Regions from separate parts of the Specibacter sp. RAF43 genome, predicted to be linked through region 1. Evidence: predicted binding sites of a transcription regulator. Region 1 holds the regulator's gene; each other region holds the start of a gene.

Region 1 (4,225 bases):
TTCCGGTCACGGCGGCATTGGCCGGGCTGGCGACGGTTCCCAGCAGGAGGGCCAGCGCGACGAGGGCCACGACGGCGGCCGTGAGAAGCGCCGGGATGCCCAGGAACACCAGGCGGCCGCGGCGGGTCAGCCGGAGCGCGGCCGACGCCTGGGGCCAGCGGAGCGCGGCCGACGCCTGGGGCCGGCGGAACGCGGCCGACGCCTGGGGCCGGCGGGGCGCGGCCGACGGGGCGACCCGCACGGGTTGGGAAGGACCGGCAATGGAAATCATCAATGCGCTCATGACTTCGTTTCCTTTCACACAATGGAGATTCATCCCGAACCGCGATCCCTGCGGATCCCACGCCCGGGCGAACTTCCATGCTCAACATGTTCGATAGAACAGATGTTCTAACGTGTGTTCTCTAGTTTTAGCATCTATTGACTACTGTTGCCAAGACTCGATAGAACAAATGTTTGAAATTCGTCCATTTTTGGCTTAATCTAGGAGGAGGATTCGCAACATAAGGGCAGTCCACCAGCAGGCACTGACATTATTCGATTGCATCCAGGAAAGGACGACGACAATGGCGCCAGCAGAACCGTCGCATCGCATCCCCCAGGCCCCCAGCAGGGCCGGAATGAAGGGGTTGACGGTCCGACAAAAGAAGATTCTTGAGTGCATCCAACGGTCCATTGCCGACAAGGGCTACCCGCCCTCGATGCGTGAAATCGGCGACGACGTGGGCCTGGCGAGCTTGTCCAGCGTCACGCACCAGCTGACCCAGTTGGAACGCCACGGCTACCTGCGCAGGGATCCCAAGCGGCCCCGCGCCATGGAGGTGCTCATCCCGCTGGTCCTGGACAATGGGGTGGTGGAGATCGAAGGGGTCGACTCCCCGGAGCGTGTGCGCAGTTCGAACGGCCTGAACTTTGCCCAGCTGAGCAGTTCCTCGGACACGGCGTTTGTTCCGCTGGTGGGACGGATTGCCGCCGGCGGGCCCATCCTGGCAGACCAGATGGTCGATGACATCATGCCGCTGCCGCGCCAGATCGTGGGCAGCGGGGAGCTGTTCATGTTGAAGGTGGCCGGGGACTCCATGATCGACGCGGCCATCTGCGACGGTGACTGGGTGGTGGTGCGCCGGCAAAACACGGCGAACAACGGGGAAATCGTGGCCGCCCTGCTGGACGACGAGGCCACGGTCAAGACGTTCCGCCAGCGCGACGGCCACACGTGGCTGCTGCCGCAAAACACCCGTTATGAGCCCATCCTCGGCGACAGCGCGACCGTGATGGGCAAAGTGGTCTCGGTCCTGCGCAGCCTCTAGGCTGCCCCCGCACAGGCGCCCCCGTCATCGGACCGGGGCGCCTTGTCGTGTGTGGCGGATCTGTTCCGGCCGGCGTCTTCGCCGCCGGACGGGTTACCGGCCGGAGAGCCGTTGGAGGGCGGCCAGCGCCACGGAGCGGTCCCGGGTGGACCAGAACGGGGGCAGCGCGGCGCGCAGGAAGCCGCCGTAGCCGGCATTGGCCAGGCGGGAGTCCAGCACGGCCACCACCCCCCGGTCCGTGCTGGAGCGGATCAGCCGTCCCACGCCCTGGGCCAGGCGGACGGCCGCATGCGTGGCCGAGACGGCGATGAAGCCGTCGCCGCCGTTTTGGGCCACGGCCCTGGCCCGGGCGGTCACCAGCGGGTCGTCGGGGCGCGGGAAGGGAATCCTGTCGATCACCACCAGCCGGCAGGACGCTCCCTGCACGTCGACACCCTGCCACAGGGACATGGTCCCGAACAGGCACGTGTCCGCCTCCTCGGCAAACTCCTTGATCAGGGCCGCCATGGAGGAATCCCCCTGGCACAGGATCTTCACCGACAGGCTCTTGCGCAGCTTTTCGGCCGCGTCCTCGGCCGCGCGCCGGGAGGAGAACAAGGCCAGCGTTCCGCCGCCGGCCGCCGTGATGAGCGCGGCGAGCTCCGCGAGCTGTTCCGGAGAGGTGCCGAACCCGGGCTTTTGCAGATGGGCGGCCACGTACAGCATGCCCTGTTTCGTGTAGTCGAAGGGGGAGCCGACGTCGGCCCCGGTCCAGGCGGGCGCGTTGGCGCCCAACAGCCCCAGCCCGCCGGCGGTGGGCGTGAAGGAATCCCCGATGGCCAAGGTGGCGGAGGTCAGCACCACGGTGTGGTCGGCGAAAAGCCCCTCCCGGAGCTTGCCGGCCACGCTCAGCGGGGCGATGTTGATGACCGGCGGCTCGGCGTCGTCGGCCTTTTGGTAGCCCCGGCCCGGGGTGAACGTGCCCTGGCGGGACGTCCACACGACCTCGCGGGCGTCCCGTGCATCCAGGAGCCGCTCGCAGAGGTCGAAGACCAGGTTCAGCCGGGACCGGGCGATGGAGCGGCCGCCGTCCGCGGCGGCGTTGCCTTCGGGTTTGGAATCGGAGAGCGCCACACGTGCGGCGTCCCTGACCTGTTCGACGGCGGCGGTGTGTTCTGCGCCGAGGCCGTTGGGCAGCAGGCCGGTGGGGGTGCCGGCAAAGGCGAAGTCCAGGGCCGTGGCGGCGGCGTGCAGCGCCTCAACGGAAATGCCGGTGTGTTTGCGCGCGCTGGAGGCGGCGACCTGGACCATTTGGACGGACAGCTGGCCGGTCACCGCACCGGTCACCCGGTCCTGGAGTTCGTGGGCCTCGTCAATCACCACGATGTCGTAGTCGGGCAGCACGGCGATGCCCTCAAAGGCGCTGATGGCCAGCATGGCGTGGTTGGTGACGACGATGTCGGCCTGGCCGCCGCGGGCCCGGGCCAGCTCGGAGAAGCAGACCTCCGCGAGGGGGCACTTTTGCGCGCCCAGGCATTCCATGGAGGTCACGGACACCTGTCGCCACGCCTTGTCCGTGACGCCGGGCGTGAGTTCGTCGCGGTCGCCGGTGGCCGTTTCCTCGGCCCACTCGCGGAGCCGGACCACCTCGCGCCCCATCGCGGAGGACGGGCCGGCCTTGGCGCCGGGTAGATGGACCACGCTGGTGTCCTCACCCAGGCTGAACAGCGCCCCTTCGGTGGATTCCTCGGTGGGGAACCCGCCGCCGAGCTTGTGCTTGCACACGTAGTTGCTGCGGCCCTTGACGAGGGCGACGTCGATGGGCCGGGGCAGCAGCGGCCCGATCGCCGCGAGCAGGCGGGGCACGTCCCGGCCGACAATCTGGGCTTGCAGGGCCAGCGTGGCGGTGGCCACGACGGAGGGCTTCTCGCTCTCCAGTGCATGCACGATCAACGGGATCAGGTACGCCAGGGACTTGCCGGTCCCGGTGCCGGCCTGCACCAGCAGGTGGTCCCCGGACTCGATGGCGGCCACCACGCGCCGGACCATCTCCTGCTGACCGTCGCGGCGCTGTCCACCCATGGCCTCCACGGCGTGGTCGAGGAGCTCCAGGGCCCGACCGCCGAGCGAGACGGTGTCCACCCTCTCCTGGCGGACGGCCTCACTCATGCTGGACAAAGGGCGCCATCTCGGCGGCCAGGTCCTCGCGCACCTTCACCACGGCAATGGTTCCCGCGGCGCCGTGGTCCAGGCTGACGATCTCGGCATCGCTGCGGTGCAGCCGGTTCAGCACGTCGCCGCGGTCGTAGGGCACCAGCAGTGTCAGTTCCAGGCTGGGGCGGGGAATCGAGTGGCTGATGGCGGCCAGCAGCTCCTCCATGCCGGCGCCGGTGCGGGCGGAGACGACCACGGTGTTGTGCTCGCGCTGCCGCAGCCGCTCCACCACGAAGGGATCGGCGATGTCCGACTTGTTCAACACGATGATCTCGGGGATTTCGCGGGCGCCGACCTCGGCGATGACCGTCCGGACGGCGGCGATCTGGCCTTCGGGGTCCGGGTGCGCGGCGTCCACGATGTGCAAGATGAGATCGGCGTCGGCGACCTCCTCGAGCGTGGAACGGAAGGCCTCCACCAGCTGGGTGGGCAGGGACCGGACGAAGCCGACCGTATCGACCAGCGTGTAGCCCAGGCCGTCGTCCGTCTCGGTCTTGCGCACGGTGGGATCAAGCGTGGCAAAGAGGGCGTTTTCCACCAGGACGCCGGCATCGGTGAGCCGGTTGAGCAGCGACGACTTGCCGGCGTTGGTGTAGCCGGCGATGGCCACGGACGGCACCGCATTGCGACGGCGGTTGGCGCGCTTGGTCTCCCGGGCCGGCTTCATCGCGGCGATCTCCCGGCGCAGTTTGGCCATGCGGGTGCGGATCTTACGGCGGTCC
Region 2 (4,225 bases), on a different contig from region 1:
TCGGTCCGGACCAGGTGGGCGGTCTTGAGGATCCGGGCGTCGTCCGTGAACCAGCGGCGGCCAAACCGCCGGCCCAGCAGGTACCCGACCTGGTCGCCGGCGACGGCGGCCAGGGCGACGACGCCGATCAGCACCGGCAGCGAGAGGTGCAGCTGCTGGTGCAGCAGCCCGGCGGTGAACAGCAGGGAGTCCCCGGGCAGGAAGGGGAACAGGACCCCGGACTCGATGAAGACCATGAGGGCGACGACGGCCAAGGTGGCGGGCCCGAGCCCCTGCAGGAGCGTGGACGGGTCAAAGAGCGGCGGCAGGACGGCGGCAAGAGTGTGCGCGTGCATGGCAACCTTAGTGTGTGGCGGACGTTGTGGCGGTCAGCGGACCGAAGCGGCCCAGCAAGGGGATGCGCGGCAGGAGCCGCCCCTGGTAGGTGTTCCACAGGCCGGCGAAGAGGATGACAAACGCCGTTGCCGCCAGGAACGACGCCGCCACGTCGCTGGGGTAGTGCACGCCGATGTAGAGGCGGGACCAGGCCACAACAATCGCCGCGGCGGGGCCGGCGACGGCCGCGGCCTTGGCCCAGCGGGTGTTGCGGGCCAGGAAATACACCGCCCAGGCCAGGGCGACGGTCAGGGCGACGTGCCCGCTCGGGAAGCTGTTGGAGCCGGTTTCCGGGGCCAGCGGGTCGAACAGGAGCGCGGGGTTGGGGCGCTGGCGCCCGACGATGAGCTTAAAGACCTGGCTGGAACCCCAGCCGGCAATGGCCACCCCGCAGAACGCGAGGGCGTTGACCGGTTCGCGCCGCACGAACAGCAAGACGGCGCCGATCAGCACCACGGCGGCCAGCCCGGCGGCGGGGGCGAAGAGTACGTTGATCGCCAGGGCGATCGCGGTGGGCACGGCGCTGTGGCTGTGGCTCAAGGCCGTATCGAGGCCGAACTCGTTGGTGCTGAAGCCGGGCGTGTCCATGGCGAAGAAGCCCAGGGCCACCACGGCGGCCGACAGGGCCAGGACCCACAGGATCCACCGGCGCGGCTGCGGCAGGCGGGCCAGCCGGGTACGTTCGCCGGGGCGGGCGCCGGGGCTGTGGCGAGTCTCGCCGTCGGGCCTGTGCATGGCATGGGTCAAGGGAATCTCCGGTCGGTGGGGGTGCTGCGCGGGCCGGGCGGCCCGCTCCCCACTATGCCGGAGGGGTTCTGAGAACTTCCTAAGATTCGCCCCGCATGGATGTGCCCGGCAGGGCTAACCGTTGGGGCGGCTGGGGATGTACTGCACCGCCCACTTGTTGCCGTCGGGGTCGGCAAAGTACACGAATTGGCCCCAGTCCTGGACGTCGATGTCGCTGACGTCCACGCCGTTGCCCTTGAGCTGGTCATGGGCGGCCTGGATGTCGCTGACCACCATCTGCAGGCTGGGGGCCGTGCCGGCCGGGGCGTCGTTGAGGCCCTCGCCGATGCAGATGGAACAGGCGGAGCCGGGCGGGGTCAGCTGGACAAAGCGGACGGAGTCGCTGGGCCGCTCGTCGTAGTCGGCGTTGAAGCCGACCTTGTTGACGTAGAAGTCCTTGGCCCGGTCGACGTCGGACACCGGGACAAATATGAGTTCAAGTTTCCAGTCCATGCGCCACACGCTAGCCCAGCGACCGGGAATGCGGTAGGGGCCGGCGCCAAATTGTCAGTGGCGCTCCCTAGTGTCGAACACGTATTCTATTAACAAGTCGATTTCTAGAGGTGTGTTCGATGCATGATGTTGACGAGCGTGTCCAGGTGACCACAACGGTGACGGGCCTGCCCCTGCACTTTCAATGGCGGGAGCGGAACTACAGAGCCACCCAACACCCGGTGCGTTTCTTTACCCGCCGCCCCTGGTGGACGGAACAGGACCGCGTGCACAAGGGAATCGGGGCCCAGGTCCTGGAGACCGAGGTGTGGCGGCTGACCGCGGTGGGCCGGGGCCGCTCCGCCGAGCGGGTGTACGAGCTCACCCGCGAGGCGGCCGATTGGCGGCTGGCCAGGATCCTGGGCTAGGACCCATGTTCACCCACCTGCATGTCGCCTCCGCCTTCTCCGCCCACTACGGGGTGGATTGGCCCGACACCCTGGCCGCCGCCGCCCGGGACGGGGGCTCCGACGCGCTGGCCATCACCGACCGCGACGGCCTGTACGGGGTCCCCAAACATATTGCCGCCTGCAAGAAGGCGGGAATCGACCCGATCCTGGGCGTGGACCTGGCCACCTTGAACCACGACGGCGAGGTGAGTGGCCGCGTCGTCGTCCTGGCCCACGGGCACAACGGCGGGGCGGGCTATGCCGCCCTGTGCCGGCTGGTCTCCGCCGCCCACACCCACAAGACCGTGGGGGTGACGCCGGAGGAGATCGCCGCACACCTGGTGGCCGAATCCGGGCCGCTCGGGACCGTGCTGCTGGGGCCGTTCTCGGACGTGGGCCTGCGGGTGGGGCTGCGCCGTGACGGCCTGCCGCTGCTGCGCGCGTGGCTGGCGGTGGTCCCGCGCGAGGTCCTGCGCGTGGAGGTGGTCTCCCACCTGTCGGAGCCCGGGCGGCCGCTGAGCCATACGCACGCCATTCGCATGCTGCGCCTGTCCACCCAGGCGGGGGTTTCCCCGGTGCTCAGCAACGCCGTTCGCTATGTGGCGCCCGACGGGGCCGTGACCGCCGATGTGCTGGACGCGGCCCGCGCCCTCTCCCGCCTGGACGAGACCGGGGTGCAGCCCACCGCCCAGGGCTGGCTCAAGCCGGTACCGGTGATGAAGGCCCTGGCCGCGGAGATCACCGCGCTGGGCCAAACCGGGGCCGCGGCGGGAAGAACCTTGCTGGAAGAGACCCGGCAGGTGGCGGACCGGTGCCGGATTGACCCGGTCGCCGACACCGGCTGGGGCGTGCCGGTCATGCCGGAAGCAAGCATTCTTGGCATCACCGGGGACCCGCTGGAGGCGCTCCGGGCCAGGGTCCTGGACGGCGTGGCCGCCCGCTATCCGGGAACGGCGGACCGGGACCCGGAGGTGGGAGATCGGCTGCGGCGGGAGATGGCCGTCATCGAGGAGCTGGGTTTTGCCCCGTACTTCCTCACCGTCGCCGAGGTGGCCCGACTCATCCGGGACCTGGGCATCCGCTCGGCCGCCCGCGGCTCCGGCGCCGGCTCGCTGGTCAACTATGCCCTGGGCATCTCCCAGGTGGACCCCATCCAGCACGATCTATTGTTCGAGCGGTTCCTAAGCACCGAGCGCCAGAGCCTGCCGGACATCGACATCGACGTGGAGTCGGCCAGGCGGCACGATGTCTACCACCGCATCTTCGAGCGCTTCGGGGCCGACCGCGTCACGCTCATGTCCATGCAGTCCGGCTACCGGGCCCGCGGCGCCGCCCGGGACGCCGGGCTGGCCCTGGGCATGGCGCCGGAGGACATCGACGGCATCGCCAAGGGCCTGTGGCGGTTTTCCGCCGGCGCGTTTCGTGAGGCCCTGGCGGACAAGCCCGAGCTGCGCGACCTCGCGGAGCGGGTCGAAGGCAACCGCCAGCTGGACCTGTTGGTCGATATCACCGAGCGCCTGGACCGGCTCCCCCGGCACATCTCCATGCACCCCTGCGGCGTCATTCTCAGCTCCGCGTCCCTGCTGGAGCGCACCCCGGTGCAGCCCTCGGGCATGGGATTGCCCATGAGCCAGTTCGACAAACACGACATGGATCCGATGGGCCTGATCAAGCTCGACGTCCTGGGCGTGCGCATGCAGTCCGCGATGGCCTACGCCGTCGCCGAGGTCCGGCGCACCACCGGGGAGGACATTGACCTGGACGCCGTGCCGCTGGATGACGAACCCACCTTTGAGCTCATCCGCTCCACCCACACGCTGGGATGTTTCCAGATCGAGTCGCCGGGGCAGCGGGAATTGGTCGGTAAGCTCCAGCCGGCCGTCTTTGACGACCTGATCACCGACATCTCCTTGTTCCGGCCCGGCCCCATGCAGGCCGAAATGGTCAAGCCCTTCCTGAACCGGCGCGGCGGCTGGGAAACCGTCGAGCAGCTGCACCCCGAGCTGGAGCCCGTGCTGCGCGGCACCTACGGGATCGTGATCTTCCACGAGCAGCTGATGCGGATCCTGGATGTCTTCACCGGCTGCGGGCTGGCCTACGCGGACGTGCTGCGACGCTTCCTGAGCGACGATGGCCAGCTGCCGGTGGTGGAGCAGTACTTTCGGGAGAAATCCACCGCCCGC
Region 3 (4,225 bases), on a different contig from region 1:
CGAGACCGTGGCGATCGTCGGGCCCACCGGTGCCGGCAAGACCACCCTGGTCAACCTCCTGATGCGTTTCTACGAGATCGACTCCGGCAAGATCACCGTCGACGGCGTGGACACGGCCCTGCTCACCCGCGACGACCTCCGCCGCCGCTTCGGCATGGTGCTCCAGGACGCCTGGCTGTTTGGCGGGACCATCCGGGAAAACCTGGCGTACGGCAAGCTGGACGCCACCTTTGAGGAAATAGTGCAGGCGGCCGAGGCCACGCACGTGGACCACTTTGTGCGTTCCCTGCCGGACGGTTACGACACGATCCTTTCCGACGACGGCGGCGGGCTGAGCCAGGGCCAGCGCCAGCTGATGACCATTGCCCGGGCCTGGATCGCCAACCCGGGCATCCTGATCCTCGACGAGGCCACGAGCTCCGTGGACACCCGCACCGAGGTGTTGATCCGCCAGGCCATGAACCGGCTGCGCCAGGATCGCACCAGCTTTGTGATCGCCCACCGGCTCTCCACCATCCGCGACGCCGACCTCATCCTGGTCATGCGGGACGGGCGCATCATCGAACAAGGCACGCACGAGGAACTGCTGGGGCAGCGCACTTTCTACTACGATCTGTACATGAGCCAATTCGGGGATCCCCTCGTGGAAGAGGCGAGCCGGGCATGAATGCCGTGGACGTCATCGTGCGCCGCTGGAAGGTCGACACCGACTCCACCGTGCCGCCCTTTGAACAAATCCGGCTGCGCATCCTGGACCTGGCCGCGGCGGGCGCCCTGGCCGTCGGCACCCGGCTGCCGTCCGTGCGGTCCCTGGCCACGGACCTCGGCGTGGCCGCCAACACCGTCGCCCGGGCGTACCGGGAACTCGAACAGGCCGGCATCGTCGTCACCGCGGGGCGCAGCGGGACGGCCGTGGCCTCGGGCGGGGACAGGATCGGGGCGCAGGTGGCCGAGGCCGCGGACGTGTTTGCCGGCGTCGTGAAGGACCTGGGCATGCCCGGCGCCAAGGCGCTGGCGATCGTCGCGGCCGCCCTGGACCGGGACTCGGTCCGGTAGCACGGTGGTGCCCCGGACGGGGGACGCCGGTACGGAGAAATGTTCGAACGCCCGTGTTCGAACGAAGATTCGACTATACTTTTCGTTGTGGCCTAAATAAGGAATCCGCTCCTTACGTGCTTGCCTAACACGTGTTTGATTGACGCCGGAAATGTCTGAAGGAAACAATGCCCCAGCCTGTGAACCAGCTCCCCGATTTGTCGCGCGCTGAAGTGTCCCGCCCCGATTTATCCCGCTTGATCGTCAAGGGCGCGCGCGAACACAACCTTCGTAACGTGGATTTGGACCTGCCCCGGGACGCCATGATCGTCTTCACCGGGCTCTCCGGCTCGGGGAAGTCCTCCCTGGCCTTTGACACCATTTTCGCCGAGGGGCAGCGCCGCTACGTGGAGTCCCTCTCCGCGTACGCCCGCCAGTTCCTGGGCCAGGTCGACAAACCGGACGTCGACTTCATCGAGGGGCTTTCCCCGGCGGTCTCCATCGACCAAAAGTCCACCAGCAAGAACCCCCGCTCCACGGTGGGCACCATCACCGAGATCTACGACTACATGCGCCTGCTCTGGGCGCGGGTGGGTACGCCGCACTGTCCCGTCTGTGGTGAACCCATCGCCAAGCAGACCCCGCAGCAGATCGTGGACCAACTGCTGGAAATGCCGGAAGGGACGCGCTTTCAGGTGCTCGCGCCCGTCGTGCGGGCACGCAAGGGCGAGTTTGTGGACCTGTTCCGGGAACTGACCGCCAAGGGCTATTCGCGCGTCAAGGTCGACGGCGCGCAGGTCCAGCTCGCCGACGCGCCCCAGCTCAAGAAGCAGGTCAAGCACACCATCGAGGTGGTCGTGGACCGGCTCGTGGTCAAGGACGGCATCCGGCAGCGCCTCACCGACTCCGTGGAGACGGCCCTGGGGCTGGCCGAGGGCCGGGTGCTGGCCGAGCTGGTGGACCTGGACGGCGACCACGCCGGCCGGGTGCGGCAGTTCTCCGAAAACCTCGCCTGCCCCAACGAGCACCCCCTGGCCATCGACGAGATCGAGCCGCGGTCGTTCTCCTTCAACAACCCGTTTGGCGCATGCCAGGCCTGCAGCGGCATCGGCACCAAGCTGGAGGTGGACGAGGAACTGGTGGTGCCCAACCCGTTCCTCTCGCTGCGCAACGGCGCCATCGCCCCGTGGTCGCTGGGCACCGCCACCACCGAGTACTGGAACCGCCTCCTGGCGGGCCTCGCCGATGACCTGGGCTTCGATCTGGACGACCCCTGGAACAAGCTCAGCACCGACTCCCGCCAGGCCATCCTGTACGGCAAGGACCACAAGGTGGTGGTGCAGTACAAGAACCGGTTTGGCCGCGAACGCAAGTACAGCACCGGCTTTGAAGGCGCCGTGCAATACATCCAGCGCAAGCACGTGGAAACCGAGTCCGACTCCGCCCGGGACCGGTACGAGGAATACATGCGCCAGATTCCGTGCCCGTCCTGCGGCGGCGCGCGCCTGAACCCGGCGTCGCTGTCCGTGCTGATCAACGACAAGTCCATCGCCGAGGTCTGCGCCCTGTCCATGCGGGACTGCTTTGACTTCCTCTCCCACCTGGTGCTGACCGGCCGGGAGGCCCAGATCGCCAGCCAGGTGCTCAAGGAAATCCAGGCCCGGCTGAAGTTCCTGCTGGACGTGGGACTGGAATACCTGAACCTGGAACGCGCCTCCGCCACCCTCTCCGGCGGGGAGGCCCAGCGGATCCGGCTGGCCACCCAGATCGGCTCCGGGCTGGTGGGCGTGCTGTACGTGCTGGACGAGCCCTCGATCGGCCTGCACCAGCGCGACAACCGCCGGCTGATCGAGACGCTGACCCGCCTGCGCGACCTCGGCAACACCCTGATCGTGGTGGAGCACGACGAGGACACCATCCAGGAGGCCGACTGGATCGTGGACATCGGCCCCGGCGCCGGGGAACACGGCGGACGCGTCGTGCATTCCGGGTCGCTGGAGGGGCTGCTGGCCAACACCGAGTCCCTCACCGGGGACTACCTCTCGGGCCGCAGGAGCATCCCGGTGCCGGCCAAGCGGCGCAAGTACGACAAAAAGCGTGAGCTGAAGGTCATCGGGGCGCGCGAGAACAACCTGCGCGGCATCGACGTGGCGTTCCCGCTGGGCGTGCTGACCGCCGTCACCGGCGTCAGCGGCTCCGGCAAGTCCACGCTGGTCAACGACATCCTCTACAAGGTGCTCGCGACCAAGCTCAACGGCGCCAAGCAGGTGGCCGGGCGCCACCTGCGCGTGGACGGGCTCGAACACCTGGACAAGGTGGTGCACGTGGACCAAAGCCCCATCGGCCGCACCCCGCGCTCCAACCCCGCCACCTACACCGGCGTCTTTGACAACATCCGTAAGCTGTTCGCCGAAACCAACGAGGCCAAGGTGCGCGGCTACCAGCCCGGCCGGTTCTCCTTCAACGTCAAGGGCGGGCGCTGCGAGGCCTGCACGGGCGACGGCACGCTGAAGATCGAAATGAACTTCCTGCCCGACGTCTACGTCCCCTGCGAGGTCTGCCACGGCGCCCGCTACAACCGGGAAACCCTGGAGGTCCACTACAAGGGCAAGTCGATCGCCGACGTCCTGAACATGCCCATCGAGGAGGGCGCGGACTTCTTTGCCGCGTTCACCCCGATCGCCCGCCACCTGCGCACGCTGGTCGACGTCGGACTCGGCTACGTCCGCCTGGGGCAGGCCTCCACCACCCTCTCCGGCGGGGAGGCGCAGCGGGTGAAGCTGGCTGCCGAACTGCAAAAACGCTCCAATGGCCGCAGCATCTACGTCCTCGACGAGCCCACCACCGGGCTGCACTTCGAGGACATCCGCAAGCTCCTGCTCGTGCTGCAGGGCCTGGTCGAGAAGGGCAACACGGTCATCGTGATCGAGCACAACCTGGACGTCATCAAGAGCGCCGACTGGATCGTGGACCTGGGCCCGGACGGCGGCACCGGCGGCGGTCAGGTGATTGCCACCGGCACCCCGGAAAAGGTGGCCCAAAATGAGGTCAGCTACACGGCCACGTTCCTGCGCGAGGTTCTGTAGCCGCCGGCAAGATATGCCTGGCAGGGCATGCTTCGCCGAGGGGCAGCGGCGGCCATGAGAAACTGGGGTCGTGACTATCGCCGGCCCCGCCATCTTCTATGACG

What was found. The regulator LexA, encoded in region 1, represses DNA repair genes until DNA is damaged. The targets are predictions, from matches to a motif close to TCGAACANNTGTTCGA.
Region 2: the regulator LexA is predicted to act here: its motif matches at 1,688-1,703, upstream of AB4Y80_RS08595 (DUF6504 family protein).
Region 3: the regulator LexA is predicted to act here: its motif matches at 1,180-1,195, upstream of uvrA (excinuclease ABC subunit UvrA).

What each region holds. Positions count from the first base shown of each region.
Region 1 is NZ_JBFREA010000018.1:22,557-26,781, forward strand. It holds gene AB4Y80_RS11160 (LysM peptidoglycan-binding domain-containing protein) at 1-283, opposite strand, end outside; gene lexA (transcriptional repressor LexA) at 567-1,310, shown strand; gene AB4Y80_RS11170 (ATP-dependent DNA helicase) at 1,404-3,458, opposite strand; gene hflX (GTPase HflX) at 3,451-4,225, opposite strand, start outside.
Region 2 is NZ_JBFREA010000012.1:92,278-96,502, forward strand. It holds gene AB4Y80_RS08580 (DedA family protein) at 1-335, opposite strand, end outside; gene AB4Y80_RS08585 (phosphatase PAP2 family protein) at 343-1,110, opposite strand; gene AB4Y80_RS08590 (VOC family protein) at 1,237-1,614, opposite strand; gene AB4Y80_RS08595 (DUF6504 family protein) at 1,734-2,021, shown strand; gene AB4Y80_RS08600 (DNA polymerase III subunit alpha) at 2,027-4,225, shown strand, end outside.
Region 3 is NZ_JBFREA010000011.1:21,770-25,994, forward strand. It holds gene AB4Y80_RS07790 (ABC transporter ATP-binding protein) at 1-667, shown strand, start outside; gene AB4Y80_RS07795 (GntR family transcriptional regulator) at 664-1,056, shown strand; gene uvrA (excinuclease ABC subunit UvrA) at 1,224-4,121, shown strand; gene AB4Y80_RS07805 (HAD hydrolase-like protein) at 4,192-4,225, shown strand, end outside.